Regions from separate parts of the Bacillus jepli genome, predicted to be linked through region 2. Evidence: riboswitches for the same ligand, from Rfam matches in the RefSeq annotation. Region 2 holds a riboswitch; the other holds the start of a gene.

Region 1 (7,778 bases), 1.7 Mb from region 2:
TCTCAACCGGTTGAAGATAAAACTGTAGCGCCGAAGCCCGCGTCAAAAGATACAAATAAAGCGAACACTAAGGAAACCATTACAAAACAACCAGCTAAACCTACATACAATTCGGCTACAACCCAAGAAGACCAAACACCCGCAGCCACTCAAAATGAGGAAAAAGAAATTGAATCCACCAAAGAAGCTGATGTAGAGACTAAAGAAGAGCCTGAAGTGATTGTAGAATCAGAGGAAGAAGCAGTCGAAACAAATACAATGATTAAAACGACGAAGGTAGAGTCTGATAACAGCACGGATATAACATTTATCATCGGTATGAGTCTATTTGGATTATTGCTTCTTGTACTTGCTTCCAGCGGACTTTATATGCTGATTAAACGTCGAAGAAGATATTGAAAAAATATAAGGAAAAGGAATGACCTGTGCGTTGGATCGTTCCTTTTTAGATGGTGAATTTTTTTCAGAGATACGTTAGGTGTATATGCTAAAGGTGAAAATTTCAGCGGAGATTATTGTCCATTTTCGTCTTTCATTTTTTTCATGTTCTGTTCCTCCGAATTGAAAATTTCCCTCCTGCCAATGGACAAGAGGGAAATCGTTCATTTTTATCGTTTGGCGAACTTTCTACGTGTAAACACAAGTGCTGCTCCAAGAGCGAGTAAGATGATTCCGCCTAGTAATAGAGTATAGTTGTTTGTTGCTGTTACAGGAAGCTTATTCTCTTTTGATTCAGTAGACTTGCTATCCTTATCAGGTGTGCTAGGATTCGTTACTTGTTCTGATTTGGCTTCGTCAGATGTCTTGTTGTCTTCTACCGATTGTGGAGCATCATTGTTCTCCTTAACAGTTGCTTCTGTTTCAGGTAGCTTGTTTTCTGGAACTGGTGCCTCAGAAACCACCTTATCATTACTGTCTGCAACTTCAAATACTGCGAAAATACTGAAATGACCTGTTTCTACTGAAACTTTACCGTCTTGATAAACTGCCCCAGGAATTAACTCCCATTCTTCTGATTCTTCATTGAAGTAGAATACTTTTAAATCCTCAGGGTTTGTCACTTGTTCTTCGTTGACATCAAACACTAGCGTAATTGGTACCACAAATGTATGAACCGCTTGTCCATCTGCATAGATTGTAAAGTCATAAACATGACTTGCTGCTCCCTCTACAGATTTCATTTTTTGAACAACTGTTTCGATTTTTTTATCTTCAGGTAGATTGTTCAATGGAATTTGCAATTGAACATTTTGGTTTTCAACAACCAAGTCTGCTCCTTTGTCTTTAAGTGTCTTGACTTGCTCTTTCGTTAATTCAACCTTTGCTGAATCGGCTTTATTAAGGTTCACAACTAGTGTTTCGCCTTTTTCTATATTATTAACGACAACGGTTGGAACTTTGGCAATTCCGTTGTTGATGACAGGCATTGTCACAACTTGAATAGCCTTTGTTCTTACTTCCACTTCTTTACTCGCATCATTTGTACCGTTTGATAAAGCAACAAGGCGAACTTTGTATAAAGTATTGGGTTGCAAGTTTTTAATCGTGATTTCTGTTGCATTTTTATCAAGCATTGCATACTCATGACCATTTACATATACCCAATACCTTCTAACTGATTCTTTGTTTTCAACCTTCCAAGATACTTGGATTTGATTTTCAGTTACCTTGGTATTTTCAATTGTAACGCTTGGATTCTTATATTCAGGTTGTTCTGGTTCTGGCTGTTCCACTGGTGGTTGTTCTTCACCTGGTTCTTCTACTGGTGGTTGTTCCTCGCCTGGTTCTTCTACTGGCGGTTGTTCCTCGCCTGGTTCTTCTACTGGCGGTTGTTCTTCACCTTCTTCAACATAAATCACCGTTATTTCTCGATCTAATAAGGTCTGTATGAAATTCATGACATCAGAACCTTCTATCAAATCCAATGAGTTATTGTATACAGTTGCAAAATATAATCGTGGGAGTTCTAATAAGACAGAAATATCCTCTACTTGATTATTAGAAAAATCCAGTTCTGCTAACGCTCTCAAATTCTTTAAAACACTAATGACTTTAATCTTATTTTCCCCTAATAATAAGGTTCTAATATTTGTTAAAGTCGATAATGCGGAAATATCTTCTACTTCATTATTAGAAAAATCCAGTTCTGCTAACGCTGTTAAATCTTTTAAAGCACTAATATCTTCAATCTTATTACCTCGAAGTGTTAAGGTTCGTAATTTCTCCAATCCACTCAAAGGTGTAATATCAGAAATATTGTTTGAATTTAAATAAAGATTTGATAGATTTGTTAGGTTTGATAACAGTTCGAGATTTTCAATCTTATTACCACTTAAATCTAAAAATGATAAATTTCCAGCCTTTTCTAGACCAGATAAATCAGTAATACCTCTATGTTCAGCTATTAGTGAATATAACATCTTAAGATCACTTTGATATAATTCACGTGAATAAATGAGTAATTCCTTACGGACAGCTTCTTCTAATGCAGGGTCTGCAAATGTAACAATATCTCCAGATGGAAATGCCTTTGTATTTAAATACCCATGAGTAGTTGACCAAATTAACCCTTTTGCATCAACTGCTTTGACAATTACCTCGTAACCTGTGTCCGGTAGCAAATCTGAAAGTGTATAGCTTTCTCCAGGTAAAAACTCTCCTAAGAGTTCATCTCCGATATATACTTGATAATTTTTTACACGATCCTCAACTTTCGGAAAATCAACCGTAAATGTACCTTCAGATTCTGTTAAACTTGTGAAGTTAATTTGATTTTCCCATGAAAATGTCCAATCCACTTCTACTTTATTTTCAAGTAGATGTTCGATTACATTCATCGTATCGTTACTAAATTCCTCCCCATTTCCGAAGAGTGTAACATATTGTAAGTTCGGAAGTTGTTCTAATACCTTGAAATCAGTAATTTCGTTCTCATTTAAACTAACCGTTTTTAACTTTGATAAATAAGCGAGTGATGATATATCGCTAATTTCATTGCCACTAAGGCTGAGATCTTCTAAATTATACGCAAATTCCAAGCCTGAAAGATCCTTAATACCTTCAGTCCAAGCATTCAATCTATAAAGATTATTCATGTCACTTGCACGAACTTCTCTATCCACAATGCCTAATTCTCTTTTTACTACAGACTTAAGAGTTTCATCTTTGAATGGAATAACCTTTCCCGTTGGAGCAGGCTGAGTAGTAGCGGATCCTAAGACTTTCACAACACCGCCATCTTGATTTACAATTTCAACTTTTAGTGTATAATCCGTTTCCGGCTGGAGTCCGATATATGTAAATTGGAATACATATATATTATCAATTTCTGTGATTAGTTCATCATTTAAGTAAACCTTGTATTTTTCTGCTTCGCTATGATTAATATATCGAAACCACTCCACAGTTGCAGTTGAATCCGTTACACCTTTAACACTCAAATAATTTGATGATAGTGCTTCCTCAACTGGATTTTCGACAGCCTCTTCATTTAATGCTGTTTCTTCAGACACTTCACTTTCTTGTTGTACCGTTTCCGTTTCTGTTTGGTCTACTTGTTCATCTGAAGGCAGCTCTTCAGATGCATACGCTGTTTGGCCTGTAAACGGATTACTAATAGAAAATAACATGATTAGCACTAATGGCATCTTAATCCACTTGCGTTTTTTCACTCTAGTTCCCCTCCTGGTAAATTATTAAAATATTTGTCGAAAAATACCAACTAGGTTATTATATACCATTTTTTATAAATTTTGAATATTTTTTAATGCTAAATACCTAGATTGAAAATGGTAATAAGGAACTATGTTGCTTGTATCAAATGGATTCATGAAATTATCCACTTGAACAGCATATGATAAGATTGGACGATTGGATTTTTAAAAAGAAAAAATAATAGACCAAAGGTGATTCCGTTGGTCTATTACAGGTTATGTAGGTTATTCCTATAGCTTTATAGTTTAGCTATGTAATTGATTGCTTCACGCTCATGGTAATGCATTTTTGACTCAATTTGAGATTTGAGTTTTTGGGAGAGACAATCCTCTAATAGGGTTCTATTCTTGTTAAATTGCATGCTGTGCCAATAGTATTTCGCTTTGTAAATTGCTTTTTTCACACATATTCCCCTTTCGATTTTGTGAACACAAATCGACGGAGCCTCGTGTTCGGAAACTGGCTGGCATAGTCCAATAGACCGTAGCCCCTTTAGTTTTGCGTCATCATTTTTCAATGATTTTGCCATTTCGTACGATTTATGTATGCTTCTTATTTACTATAGAATAGTGCGCGAATCTATTAAAAGGGTCTTTTGACCTATTTTTATAGTAAATAGTACTTTGGTATTGGAAGGTTGTTGGTTTTTGTCGAAATCGGAGCCAAAGGGACGGTTCGAATCCACTGAAAAAGTCCCTATATTTATAATAAAAAAGCTTCACAACTATGCTGCCATTTGAAAATCAAAAGTTTTTTCTTCATTTTTGAAATAAATGTCATTTATTTGCGGAAAAGATGGTTTTTTAGAGGATAGTATCTTGGCTATCCTCTTTAAATTAACTGCTAATGCAGTTAATTTTGCTTGTAAAGACATGCTTCTTAGACCGTACCCCCTGGCACGATCTAACCCGTGGAAATTTTTCATTTCGCCATTTTTCCATTCTTGGCAAGCTCTTTCCTTATATTTTTCTTTGATTTCTTCGGTCTTTTTTTCCTGGCTGTATTCATAAAACTCTGGTGTATTAATACTAACCTCTAACAATTTACCGACTCTTTTTTCCTTTATGCACAATTCCCTTAATGGACAATTTCTACATTGTTCTTTTTCAAAGGAATATTTATAGTATTCTTTTCCCCGTTTATCTTTGTAGTATTTCTTTTTTTCTGTTTTATTTCCTTGAACGCAAAACCATTCATCGGAATCCTTATTGTAGCTAAACCTTTCTTCATCTAACCGGTAAGACATCGCACTTACAGGTATATAAGGTTTTGCCCCAATTTGTTTGATTTGATCCAATATGGGCTTTTTAAAATAAAAGGGTTGCCTTAAAGGTGTTTGCCTCGGAATGAGTAGTATCAATACTAATACCGGCATCTTTAATAATGCCTTTTTCTACACATTGTTCTACAACTTTTAATATGATTTCATCTAATGTGACATCTTGCAATCTATGTACTCTGAACTTTGCTAATAAACTAGGATGTGGTAAATCATCTTCTGGGTTTATCCCGAGAAAATACATATAGGCAAGGTTTAATGATGCATCTTCTATAACTCTCTCGTCAGATAATTTATAAAGATGTTGAAGAACCAGTAATTTGACCATCATTTCTGGTTCTTTGGCTGGTCTTCCATAATATTTAGAATATGAATCTTCAAGTAGCTCATTAATAAAACTAAAATCTACTGCTTCGTCCATTAGCTTAAGGATGTGATTATCCGGTATTTTATTGTATAATATTGAGTACATGCTTAATTGTTTTCTGCTTTTAAGCATAAAAAATCCCCCTTTTTGGTGATAGTTTTTCGACAACTCTATTTTACCAAAATCGGGGGTTTTTTGTATTTTTTTATAAAAACCTACGTTTTCCAGTTATTTAGAAACGTTTTTCAGTGACCTCGGACGGTTCCACTGGTCCCCTTGCTTAAGACTAGGATAATGGGGAATTGCGCGATGAATGGTGATATTTGCGCTTTATTTTGGAGAATTGCGTGTTATTTTTAGGAATTGCGCTTTAAGCTGGTATAATTGCGCGATAATGATTTTCCCAGAGCTCCTTATCCAGCGAGACATGCACAAAAATACTAGCAACCAAAATTGATTGCTAGTATTTGACGTAGGTTGTAGGATTTAAAATTGCTGATTGTTTTGTTGCCTGAGTAATCAACTGCGACAACATTTACTTTTTGGTTTTTGCTTGAATATCTAAATTTGTGTCTCCATTTTGCTATTTTTGTCTATTTTAGATTTTGGCTGTGTCTTTATAGAAGGATTACACCTTTGATAAAATTTTTTTTAAAAAAAGGAGAACCTCCTCTATCTCAGGAAGATTCTCCAATTCTTATATGGGATATTGATTACTCAAAAACCACCTTAAGCTTAACTTCTAGTCTTTGGGACGGCTCAGAATTAGATACGTTCACAGGCAGTTTGAAAAATTCACTGTACAAGGTAGTTGTACCGGGTTTTTTATAGTTTTCAAAATTAAATGGTCGAATATCCCATTTCAAATCAACCTGATGTTCTTGACCGGCAGAATCCACAATTGTCGCTTGTTTTGGGAGTGCTGCATTAAATTCATCAAATGTGATATTTGATGGGACTTTTAGGTCGTTCAAAGTTTTAATTTCTTTTAATGTAAGATCTGATTTTAATACAATTTTTGCATATTCTTTTTTATCTTTTGTAATGACAAATGGATTATTTGCTGCATCATAAATTGTTTCTTTGTATACCTCCCCAAGCTGAATTTCCTTCACACTCATTCCATTTGTCATATCGAAATGGATTGTGTATTCACCTACTGGGATATCTTTCATCTCATAGGTATATTTACGATTCGAAGGACTAGTTCCAGCCGCGTATTCTTTCCCAGTCTTCTTATTTTTTAATTTGAAATTTGTAATATTCTCAAAGTCAATCGTATTTTGAGATGATGTGGTGTCCTTATATAAAGTGAGTTGTGCATTACCAAAATCAACTATAACAGGTTCTGGATCGACTTGAGTTGCCACTACCTCTAATCTGATGTTACCTGTTTTTCCTTGGAACGCGATATCATTATCACCATGCTCCCACTCTACAAAGACCTTGAATTTTTCTTCGTCGTTTTGAGGTTTAAATTTTCTTTCGAAAGCTACATCTTCCCAATTTCCATCAACCAATCTTTGTAATGTTAAAGCGACAGGAGAGGTTGTACCCTCTGGGAAAAGGTCTCCACTCGGTGAAAGTTTTACCTCATATTCTACTGGCAGCTTGGTGTTATTTCTTTGAATGTCGAAGCTGTAAACTTCTTTTTTCTCCATACCTGGGTAAAGCTCTTCATCTAAGTCAAAATTTTCATCAGCAATCGTTTTCCCATTTGCACCTACAACATCAACATCGAATACGGAAGCTTTCGCAACGTTATTATCACTTGTAAAGCTCTTCGAAAAGTATGCTACTGTTCCTATTACTGTTGCAACTGTTACAAGAACCAGAGCTGAGATTAAGATAAAAATTGTATTCCTTTTCAAACTAAACACCCCTACCTTATTTTTTGGACTTCTCTACTTCGAATTTCTAGAATTCTACTATTCTATTTTTAAAATTACTCAATCACCTCCGTACCATTGGCTTTTTTATTTTGAACTTTAAGGGGAATTGTTGAATTTCATTGTCTTGAATTCTTGCCCTCTAAAGTTAAAACCTATAAATTGTTCCTAATAAAGAACGTTTTAACAACACTTATCCACCCTATTAAATAAAAATGGGTCAAACTTGTTTTTTGATCGAAATAAATTTCACTCTTTTTATTAGGAAAAATACAAGGATTACTCCACCAATTAAAAATAAGCCCCATGTACTGTTAAACACGTTCGTAACATAGCCAACCTTTGGGATGTGATATTTTAAAGTCCCCACTAGCTGATTTGGTGATACTAATTCCTGATCATTTATATTGTTGGCGTCACCTTTTGTTTGAAACGATCTATCTCCCCCATTTGTGACTATATCCACTACTCTATGGGTTACAAAGGTTTGCTGTCCTTTTTGATATGTAATTACATCATTCACTTTCAC
Region 2 (7,778 bases):
TTGCCTCATTTGGGTTCCTATTCTTTGGAATAAGAAAATTCGGGCCATTTTTCCCATTCTTTATTTAATTAATCGATACAAAAAAGGCTTGTAGTGGATATGTCCATACAGGCCTTTTCTATTTTATATATGTGAGTTTCTACCAATTATTTCGTACATAAAAATACTCTATAGCCCAAAGCTCCTTGATATTTTAGCATTAAATGAAAATGCTGGTAGAGGACATGATAAAGTTCAGGTTCAATGGACTCTGAGTACTCGAATGTAGGCATTGAATGGTTTTGAAGGATGGATTGTTTTCTCCTAAACGTTTTAAGGTTTTTAAAACCGGCCATTTCAAATAAGGTAATCCAATCCTTTTCCATGAGGAGAGAATCTAACCCGTAAAATTGTTTAATTTCCTCTTCAAAATATGTCCAGAGCCTCGTATTAAGGGTAAGTTCATTTGCTATAAACTGACCGCCCGGCTTTAATAAACGAAATATTTCCTTAAGTGCTTTAGGCTTATTGACAAAAGAAAGAACCGATTCGGAAATAATAAAGTCATATTCACTATCATTTAGTGGACATTTTTCTATTGAGCCCTGAATTATTTCGACTGGTAATTGGTGTTTTGCCATCCTATCTTTGGCTTTTTTAATCATGTTAGGGTTGATATCCAACCCTGTTACTTTTGCGCCATAGCGGGACGCTAAATAAGCAGATGTTTGGCCGGTACCACAACCTACATCTAAAATGCATGAAGAGCTGTTAATCATTTGATTCTCGAATAATTTCTTTGTTAGCTCCATACCACCAGGATGTGCACCACTAACACCAAATTTGGACAAAAAGTCTAAATATATTGAAGTTCCAATGAGTACCACCTTCTCCACTTAACATATTTGTATAATATGATTTTAAAATAAGATGGTTCCATCCAAGTACATATGTATATCCCAAAACCCAATCCCATCAAAGTTACCATAAACCGTACCAACAAGAATTCAGCCCCATTGCATAATAGTACAACTTTATGCGTATGAAGAAACGGGGTTTAAATGAACGAAAGTATGACATATTAAGGGAAAGAATATTTGGAAGGAGAATTTTAGTGGATTATCTATCTCGTGAACAAATTATGAATGAGCTGCAGCAATCCTTTCGACCATATTTAAATAAGTATGGAATTGAAGATATCGGAATTTTTGAAGAAGAAGGGCAAGGCGATCGCTACTTTCTTGGATATACAACTCAAAAAGATGGGAAAATCTATCATATTCATCTGCCTTTTCAAAAAATGAATGATGACCGGTTAGCTCCAATCGATAGTAAGTGGACGGTAGAATCAGACAATCCACAAGAAAAAGATCTTAAAGAATTCAAAGATCTGGATCATGTATTCCGTGAAATATATTAAGAGTAAAAAAGTCGAACCGGAAAAACTATTTTAAATTACAGGAGGCTACTATGGAAAATGGCCAATTAAAGGAAGATTCCCATTTAAAAAGAAAAAATAATGAAACATTAGAAATAAGTTCAACAGGATATGGATTAGAATCTGTTCAAAAAGAAAATGAAGAGGAATACAAACTAGAGCAAAAGAAATAGCCGTTTAACATTGGCAAAACGAGAACTGATGTTTAATGAAAAGCAAAAACTACAATAAAAGCCAATACTCAAAAAAAACAACCCTTAATACGTAATAAGAGTTGTTTTTTTATTTTATGTTTTGAAAAACAAATACAAGGGAAAAGGGCACTTTTAAATGCGGTCATCTTCCCATGCTCTATCATAATCTCTTACAATTTGACTTTCTGTTGAAGTATCTTCTTCTTGTTGAATTTGTTTGAACTCAACAATTTCTTGGTTTGCCTTAATTCCTTTTGCTGTGTTTATTTTTATGTATTTCAATTCGGTTACCCCCTATGGTTCCTATTCCTTACTTTTATCATTTGAATATAGTGTTTTAATACCTTTTTCTTGATTAGACAAATCAAAATGGGGAGCGGGGTTAGATGAGTAGGTTGTTTTAATGATTCAATTTTACGATGTGAGTTTAAAGCTCTTTTTATTCCCATTAAAAAATTCCTTCTGCAGTGTGATTCATGTCATCTCATCTCGATACTTCAATATGGAGATTGCTTATTTTCTTTAGTTTGGAAATAACTTGGTTTATACAGTAGTTTTTTAAGTAATTTCTATCGTTTAGGAAAAGATATGAATGCAAATTACAGGAGGTGTGTTCATGAATAGTGATGTGTATCGGGATAAAATTGTGGTTTTGGATGAGAATGGGGATGAAAAAGAGTTTTCTATTGAAGCCTTATTTGATATGAAGGACAAAACATATGCATTGTTACGCTCTGAACAGGATCAAGACCACACAATTGTCATGCTAGTGGAGAATACGGAGGATGGTCAGTTTTTAACAGGAATTAACGATTCATCCGAACGTGACATGGTACTAGATGCGTATGAGATAGCTGTTGATGCTAATCCAGCGGAGTAAGATTCATTATGGAAAATAAGATCTTTGACGTTATGGATCCTCAAATGAGGATACAAATAGAGGAAGAAATGAAAGGTTTGACCTTTACCAAAAATTTTCGATCTCCTTCTGCAGAGGAATGGTATGTTTTTTTACCGAGCTATCAAGATCCGACTACCGGTGGTGCGGCTGGTAAGGTGATTATTCACTATAACTTATTAGATACACAGGAAATCTTCATAAATACCACCATCATATTTGATGACCCTGCTTTACATCATTCGTCACTTCATCACCTTGTTTATGCAATTGCTGATGAGCTTGTAAACCGATTGGTTGGATATGCGGATACTCTTCTTTCTGTTCATTCGGGTGAGAATTCGTATAATGCAGAATACAAAAACTGAGGGGTTCATATGGTAGATAAAATGATACAAGCGATACAACAACATTCTATTCCAATTAGAAATCTGAAGGAGGACCTAGAACAACTTGTTACTTCTATTAAAAATGAGAAATTCATTTTGTTGGGGGAATCCTCACATGGTACGTCTGAGTTCTACCAAATTCGAAAGGAACTTACCAAAAAATTAATTGTTGAAAAAGATTTTACTTTTATAGCTGTGGAAGGTGATTGGCCAGCATGCCAAGAGGTCAATCGCTATATCAAAGGGTATTCAGCTAAATATAACAATGCTCGTGATGTCCTTTTGACATTTAAACGTTGGCCAACATGGATGTGGGCAAATGAAGAAATCATTGACTTAATTGAATGGCTAAAAGAATATAATCACGATAAAACGAGTGAAAAAAAGGTTGGCTTTTATGGAATTGACATCTATAGTTTATGGGAATCCATGGATGAAATTCTAAAGTATTTAGAAAAACGCAACTCTCCTGATCTCGAGGTCGCGAGAAAGGCGTTCGCGTGTTTTGAACCCTTTAATCGTGAAGCAGAAAAGTATGCATTGTCATCTACGTTTTATTCCGAAGGCTGTCATGAAGAAGTCACAAAACTATTATCGGAAATAAGTGTAAACAAACATACCTATCATGATTCAGAAGAAAGTAGTTTAAACGTAGAGGTAAACGCACTTATCACGGCTAATGCTGAAAACTACTATACAACAATGATAACGAAGGACAATGAATCATGGAATATCAGAGACCGTCACATGGTTGAGGTGATCCATAAAATAGATTCCTTTTATCACCAACAATCCAAAGGAATCATCTGGGAACACAACACACATGTTGGGGATGCACGTGCAACAGATATGGCGAATGAAGGACTTGTAAATGTCGGACAACTTTTGAGGGAGCAGGTCGGTTCTGAAAACGTATATATTGTTGGTTTCGGTACACATCATGGTACGGTTATTGCAGCTATTGAGTGGGGTGTAAACTTTCAAAAAATGAATACACCTCCCGCAACTACAGGAAGTTGGGAAGACCTACTTTATAAAGCGGGAAATTACGATAAACTCCTAATTTTTACGGATAAAAACAGATATTTATTTGATAACTCAATTGGTCATCGCGCGATTGGCGTTGTCTATTATCCACAATATGAACATTATGGGAACTATGTTCAATCGGTCATCTCTGAACGTTATGATGCGTTTATATTTGTAAATCACACAAATGCTTTAACTCCACTTGAAGTAACAGGCGTGTTAATTTAATCAAATTCAGCAGGATTTCCATACTGATGGGATGAATGCAAATAGGTGCTAAACTAAGCTAAAAACTCCTGAGATTCTTGCTCGCTCGACACCTAGCGTTGTAAGCGTTAGATTTTCTAGGGCGGGCTCTTCTACTCAACCTACCCCTAATCCTGCCTCCCTTAAGATTTTCATAAATTATCAAAACAATGTGATAAAAAGCTCAGATACTGGAAATTATTTGGGGTATTCTAAGAAGAATAGAGAGTCATTTTGCATTTAAATGGTATTTTGTCAAAAGCTGTTGAATATATAATATTTTTCTAATATTATTAGTTAGTACTAAAGTAATACATATAGTCAATAAGTATTACATCGATAAAGGCAAACCTATCAAAAGATAGGGACGCAAAGCCACGAGCCTAAAGCACTCATGCTATGGTAGTCGGGTTACCGAAATGATGGAGAGAAAAGGAAACTCCCGTTTTTCGGTGGAGTTTCTTTTTTATTATAAATGAAATTTGAATGAAACCAACGAAATTTAATCAGAAAAGAAGAACTTCTAGATTTTCCTGGGGGTGGAAAAAATGAAATTATTCGATCGACTACGAAAAAAACACCATGAAGTTGATTTAAAGAGAAAAAAGGTAATTGATGCTTATTATGAAAGTCTTTCAACTAGCAGTATGGAAACATTTGTAGAGGACATCGCAATAACATTTAATGAAAATGAAAGGCTCGATTATTATCGAGTTATTTCGAACCAATTAGGTTTGGCTTTATTTACAGTTGATCTTAAAAAGAGAGAAATTGTTTATGTTTCTAGAAGAATAGAAGAAATCTTGGAAATTACAAAAGAAGAATTAACAATCGACTATTGGAAATCTCTTTGGTATAAAGAGGGAACCTTAGATTTTTCAGCAATCTATGGGAGATTAACCAAAGAAGGTAAAAATACACATACGTACCGAATTATAACCCCAACTGGTACGGTTAAATGGATTAATGAAACGACAGTCGCCGTTGATGACGAGGAAGGGAATATTGAAAAAATTGTAGGTGTAATAGAAGATTGCACCAACGCTTTGCAACTAGAACAGAAAATAAATTTTATCACCACTCACGATGAACTGACGAATCTACCAAACTTTTTAAATGGAAGTAATCATATACAAGAGGTCATTGAAAGATACAAAACTAAGAGAGAAAGATTTGCTTTGTTTTGTGTGAATTTAGATGGGTTTAGCCGTATTAATAATACATTAGGATTTAAAATAGCGGACGAAGCTTCTAAGCAATTATCTACTAAACTTGAAAAATACCTAAATAAAGGTGTTTTCCTTTTCCGTTCTCAAGGGGATGAATGGTACGCTGTTGTAGAATGCTCAATGAAGAATGAAGAGTACATGAGTCATGCGAAAGAGATTATTGATATTATTCAAGCTCCTCTTCAAATTCAGGATTATTCGATTCGAATTACAGCTAGCATTGGAATTAGTATTTATCCGGATGACGGAGAAAATAAGGTTGAGCTTATAAAAAATGCAAACACCGCATTAAAACGAGCGAAAAAGCATGGTGTAGCAAACTATCAATTATATGCTGCAAATATGAATATTGAATCGTTTAAAACCTTTCAATTAGAGACAGATTTACAGAGTGCGATTAAGAATGGTGAATTGTATATCGAATACCAACCAAAAGTGGATGTTAAGTCGCAAAAAGCAACGAGTGCAGAGGCACTTATCCGTTGGAAACACCCACTTTGGGGAGAAGTTTCACCGATGGAATTTATCACGATTGCCGAAGAAAGTAATTTTCACCGTGAACTCTCAGAATTTGTTATTGATACGGTATGTAAGCAAGTTGGTCAATGGGAAAAACGAGGCATTCAATTTAACACGGTTTCATTTAATTTATCAGCTAAGGACTTTTTAAAAAGCTCATTAATTAGTACGTTAAAAACGACAATTAATAGGTATCATATCAATTCAAAGCATCTGGAAATTGAGCTCACAGAAGGTACCTTGTTACAAGAAACAAGTGTTGTTCAGGATCAAATTGAGCAAATAAAAGCGATGGGCATTTCACTATCGTTAGACGATTTCGGGACGGGTTATTCTTCCATCCATTATTTGAAGAGGCTGTTTTCGTATAGATTGTTGCTTTCTTGACCATATTAGTAGAACGTTGATATAATACGGTTTCAGGAGGCATTCAACTATGTGGAAAGACATCTATAAAGAGTTCGGTGAACTATCAGAATCAGAGAAATTAAAGCTATTTAATGCTATGAAGGAAGATTTATTTCCTGACGAACCTAATAAAATTACCGAGTTATTAAATAGCATCCGTGAAACACGTTTTGCATCAGGATTAGGTTGTGTTCATTGCGGTAGCACATCAGTAAAACGAAATGGTAAATATCGTTCAAGACAACGCTATCTGTGCAACGATTGCGGAAAATCTTTCAATGATATGACTAATACACCGTTTTCAGGTTCTCGTTATCCTGAGAAGTGGGTAAAATACATCGAAATGATGGTCGAAGGATATACCCTGCCAAAAATCGCTGAACGATTAAAGATTCACCTATCCACTGCATTTTATTGGAGACATAAAATTTTGAATGCATTAGGAAGTAACGGATTTAATCAATTGCAAGGCATCGTTGAAAGTGACGAGACATTCTTTCGTGAGTCAATGAAAGGTCGAGATATTCCTCACAGAAAGGCGAAAAAACGTGGAGAAAAAGACGAAAAGCCAGGGATTTCTAATCTCAAAATTGCCGTTGTTGTAGCACAAGACAGGAACGGAAGTGTAATTGCTCGTAAAGCTGGAACAGGGCGTGTGAAGGCTGAGGAAATCGATGCTGTTATTGGCGAATACATTCACCCGTCTGCTTTACTATGCACCGATACAGCTACCAACTACAAGAAGTTTGCAAAAGTGAAGAAACTACAACACGAAACAGTGAATGAACGTCGAAAAGAACGAGTGAAGAAAGGGATATATCATATTCAACACGTTAATAATTTTCACCATCGTCTAAAAGATTGGATGGAACGGTTCCAAGGTGTTGCGACTAAATACTTAGATAACTATCTCTACTGGTTCCGTTGGCTTGAATTAGGGAAGAGTTTAGCATTTGAAAAACGAGTGGAGCAAATGCTTATTTCAGCTTGTCGAAATTCTGTTATTACAACTGTTGAGATGTTAAGAAGAGCATAAAAAAGACCTCAAGGAAGAGGTCGATTTATTTTACTGATTTCTAAAGTCGAATTTGTCTTTCGGTACATTGAGAGTATGTCCGTTAATGACCACTGTGTCATTATCTATCCATTCAATATCTGCCGTTTCTTCTCGATAGTTCCAGTAGATATTTTTTGTCTTTTTATTTTGTTTATTAAGTACAAGTTCTCCTCGTATAGAATACGAGACAGTAGCACCGCCGTCAGTGAGGTATGCCTTTAGCGTGTAAGTACCATCAGGAGATGTTTCCTCTGTAAGGTATTCTCCAGTAGGTAATCTATTCATATCAAAAAATGCCCAATATACCCCGTATCCAATCACACCTAAGAATAAAGCAATTCCAATAAAAGCATACATTAGAGCTTTGTTTCGTTTTTTCTTTCTTTCTATTA

Evidence for each region. A riboswitch is a leader RNA that binds a small molecule or an ion and turns the genes downstream of it on or off. The one in region 2 is predicted to bind cyclic di-GMP.
Region 1: linked by a shared signal. The riboswitch ahead of ABC371_RS07420 (leucine-rich repeat domain-containing protein) and the one ahead of ABC371_RS16475 (putative bifunctional diguanylate cyclase/phosphodiesterase) in region 2 are both predicted to bind cyclic di-GMP.

Annotation. Positions count from the first base shown of each region.
Region 1 covers NZ_JBDFMO010000001.1:1,475,682-1,483,459, reverse strand. The annotation lists gene ABC371_RS07425 (hypothetical protein) at 1-399, shown strand, start outside; gene ABC371_RS07420 (leucine-rich repeat domain-containing protein) at 609-3,671, opposite strand; cyclic di-GMP riboswitch class I at 4,166-4,251, opposite strand; partial or broken gene ABC371_RS07415 (transposase) at 4,517-5,492, opposite strand; gene ABC371_RS07410 (hypothetical protein) at 6,074-7,231, opposite strand; gene ABC371_RS07405 (signal peptidase I) at 7,470-7,778, opposite strand, start outside.
Region 2 covers NZ_JBDFMO010000001.1:3,215,466-3,223,243, forward strand. The annotation lists gene ABC371_RS16435 (hypothetical protein) at 1-68, shown strand, start outside; gene ABC371_RS16440 (class I SAM-dependent methyltransferase) at 147-866, opposite strand; gene ABC371_RS16445 (DUF5634 family protein) at 1,094-1,399, shown strand; gene ABC371_RS16450 (hypothetical protein) at 1,450-1,590, shown strand; gene ABC371_RS16455 (hypothetical protein) at 1,744-1,893, opposite strand; gene ABC371_RS16460 (DUF1292 domain-containing protein) at 2,228-2,491, shown strand; gene ABC371_RS16465 (hypothetical protein) at 2,500-2,877, shown strand; gene ABC371_RS16470 (erythromycin esterase family protein) at 2,887-4,155, shown strand; cyclic di-GMP riboswitch class I at 4,508-4,592, shown strand; gene ABC371_RS16475 (putative bifunctional diguanylate cyclase/phosphodiesterase) at 4,722-6,308, shown strand; gene ABC371_RS16480 (IS1595 family transposase) at 6,358-7,365, shown strand; gene ABC371_RS16485 (DUF5412 domain-containing protein) at 7,396-7,778, opposite strand, start outside.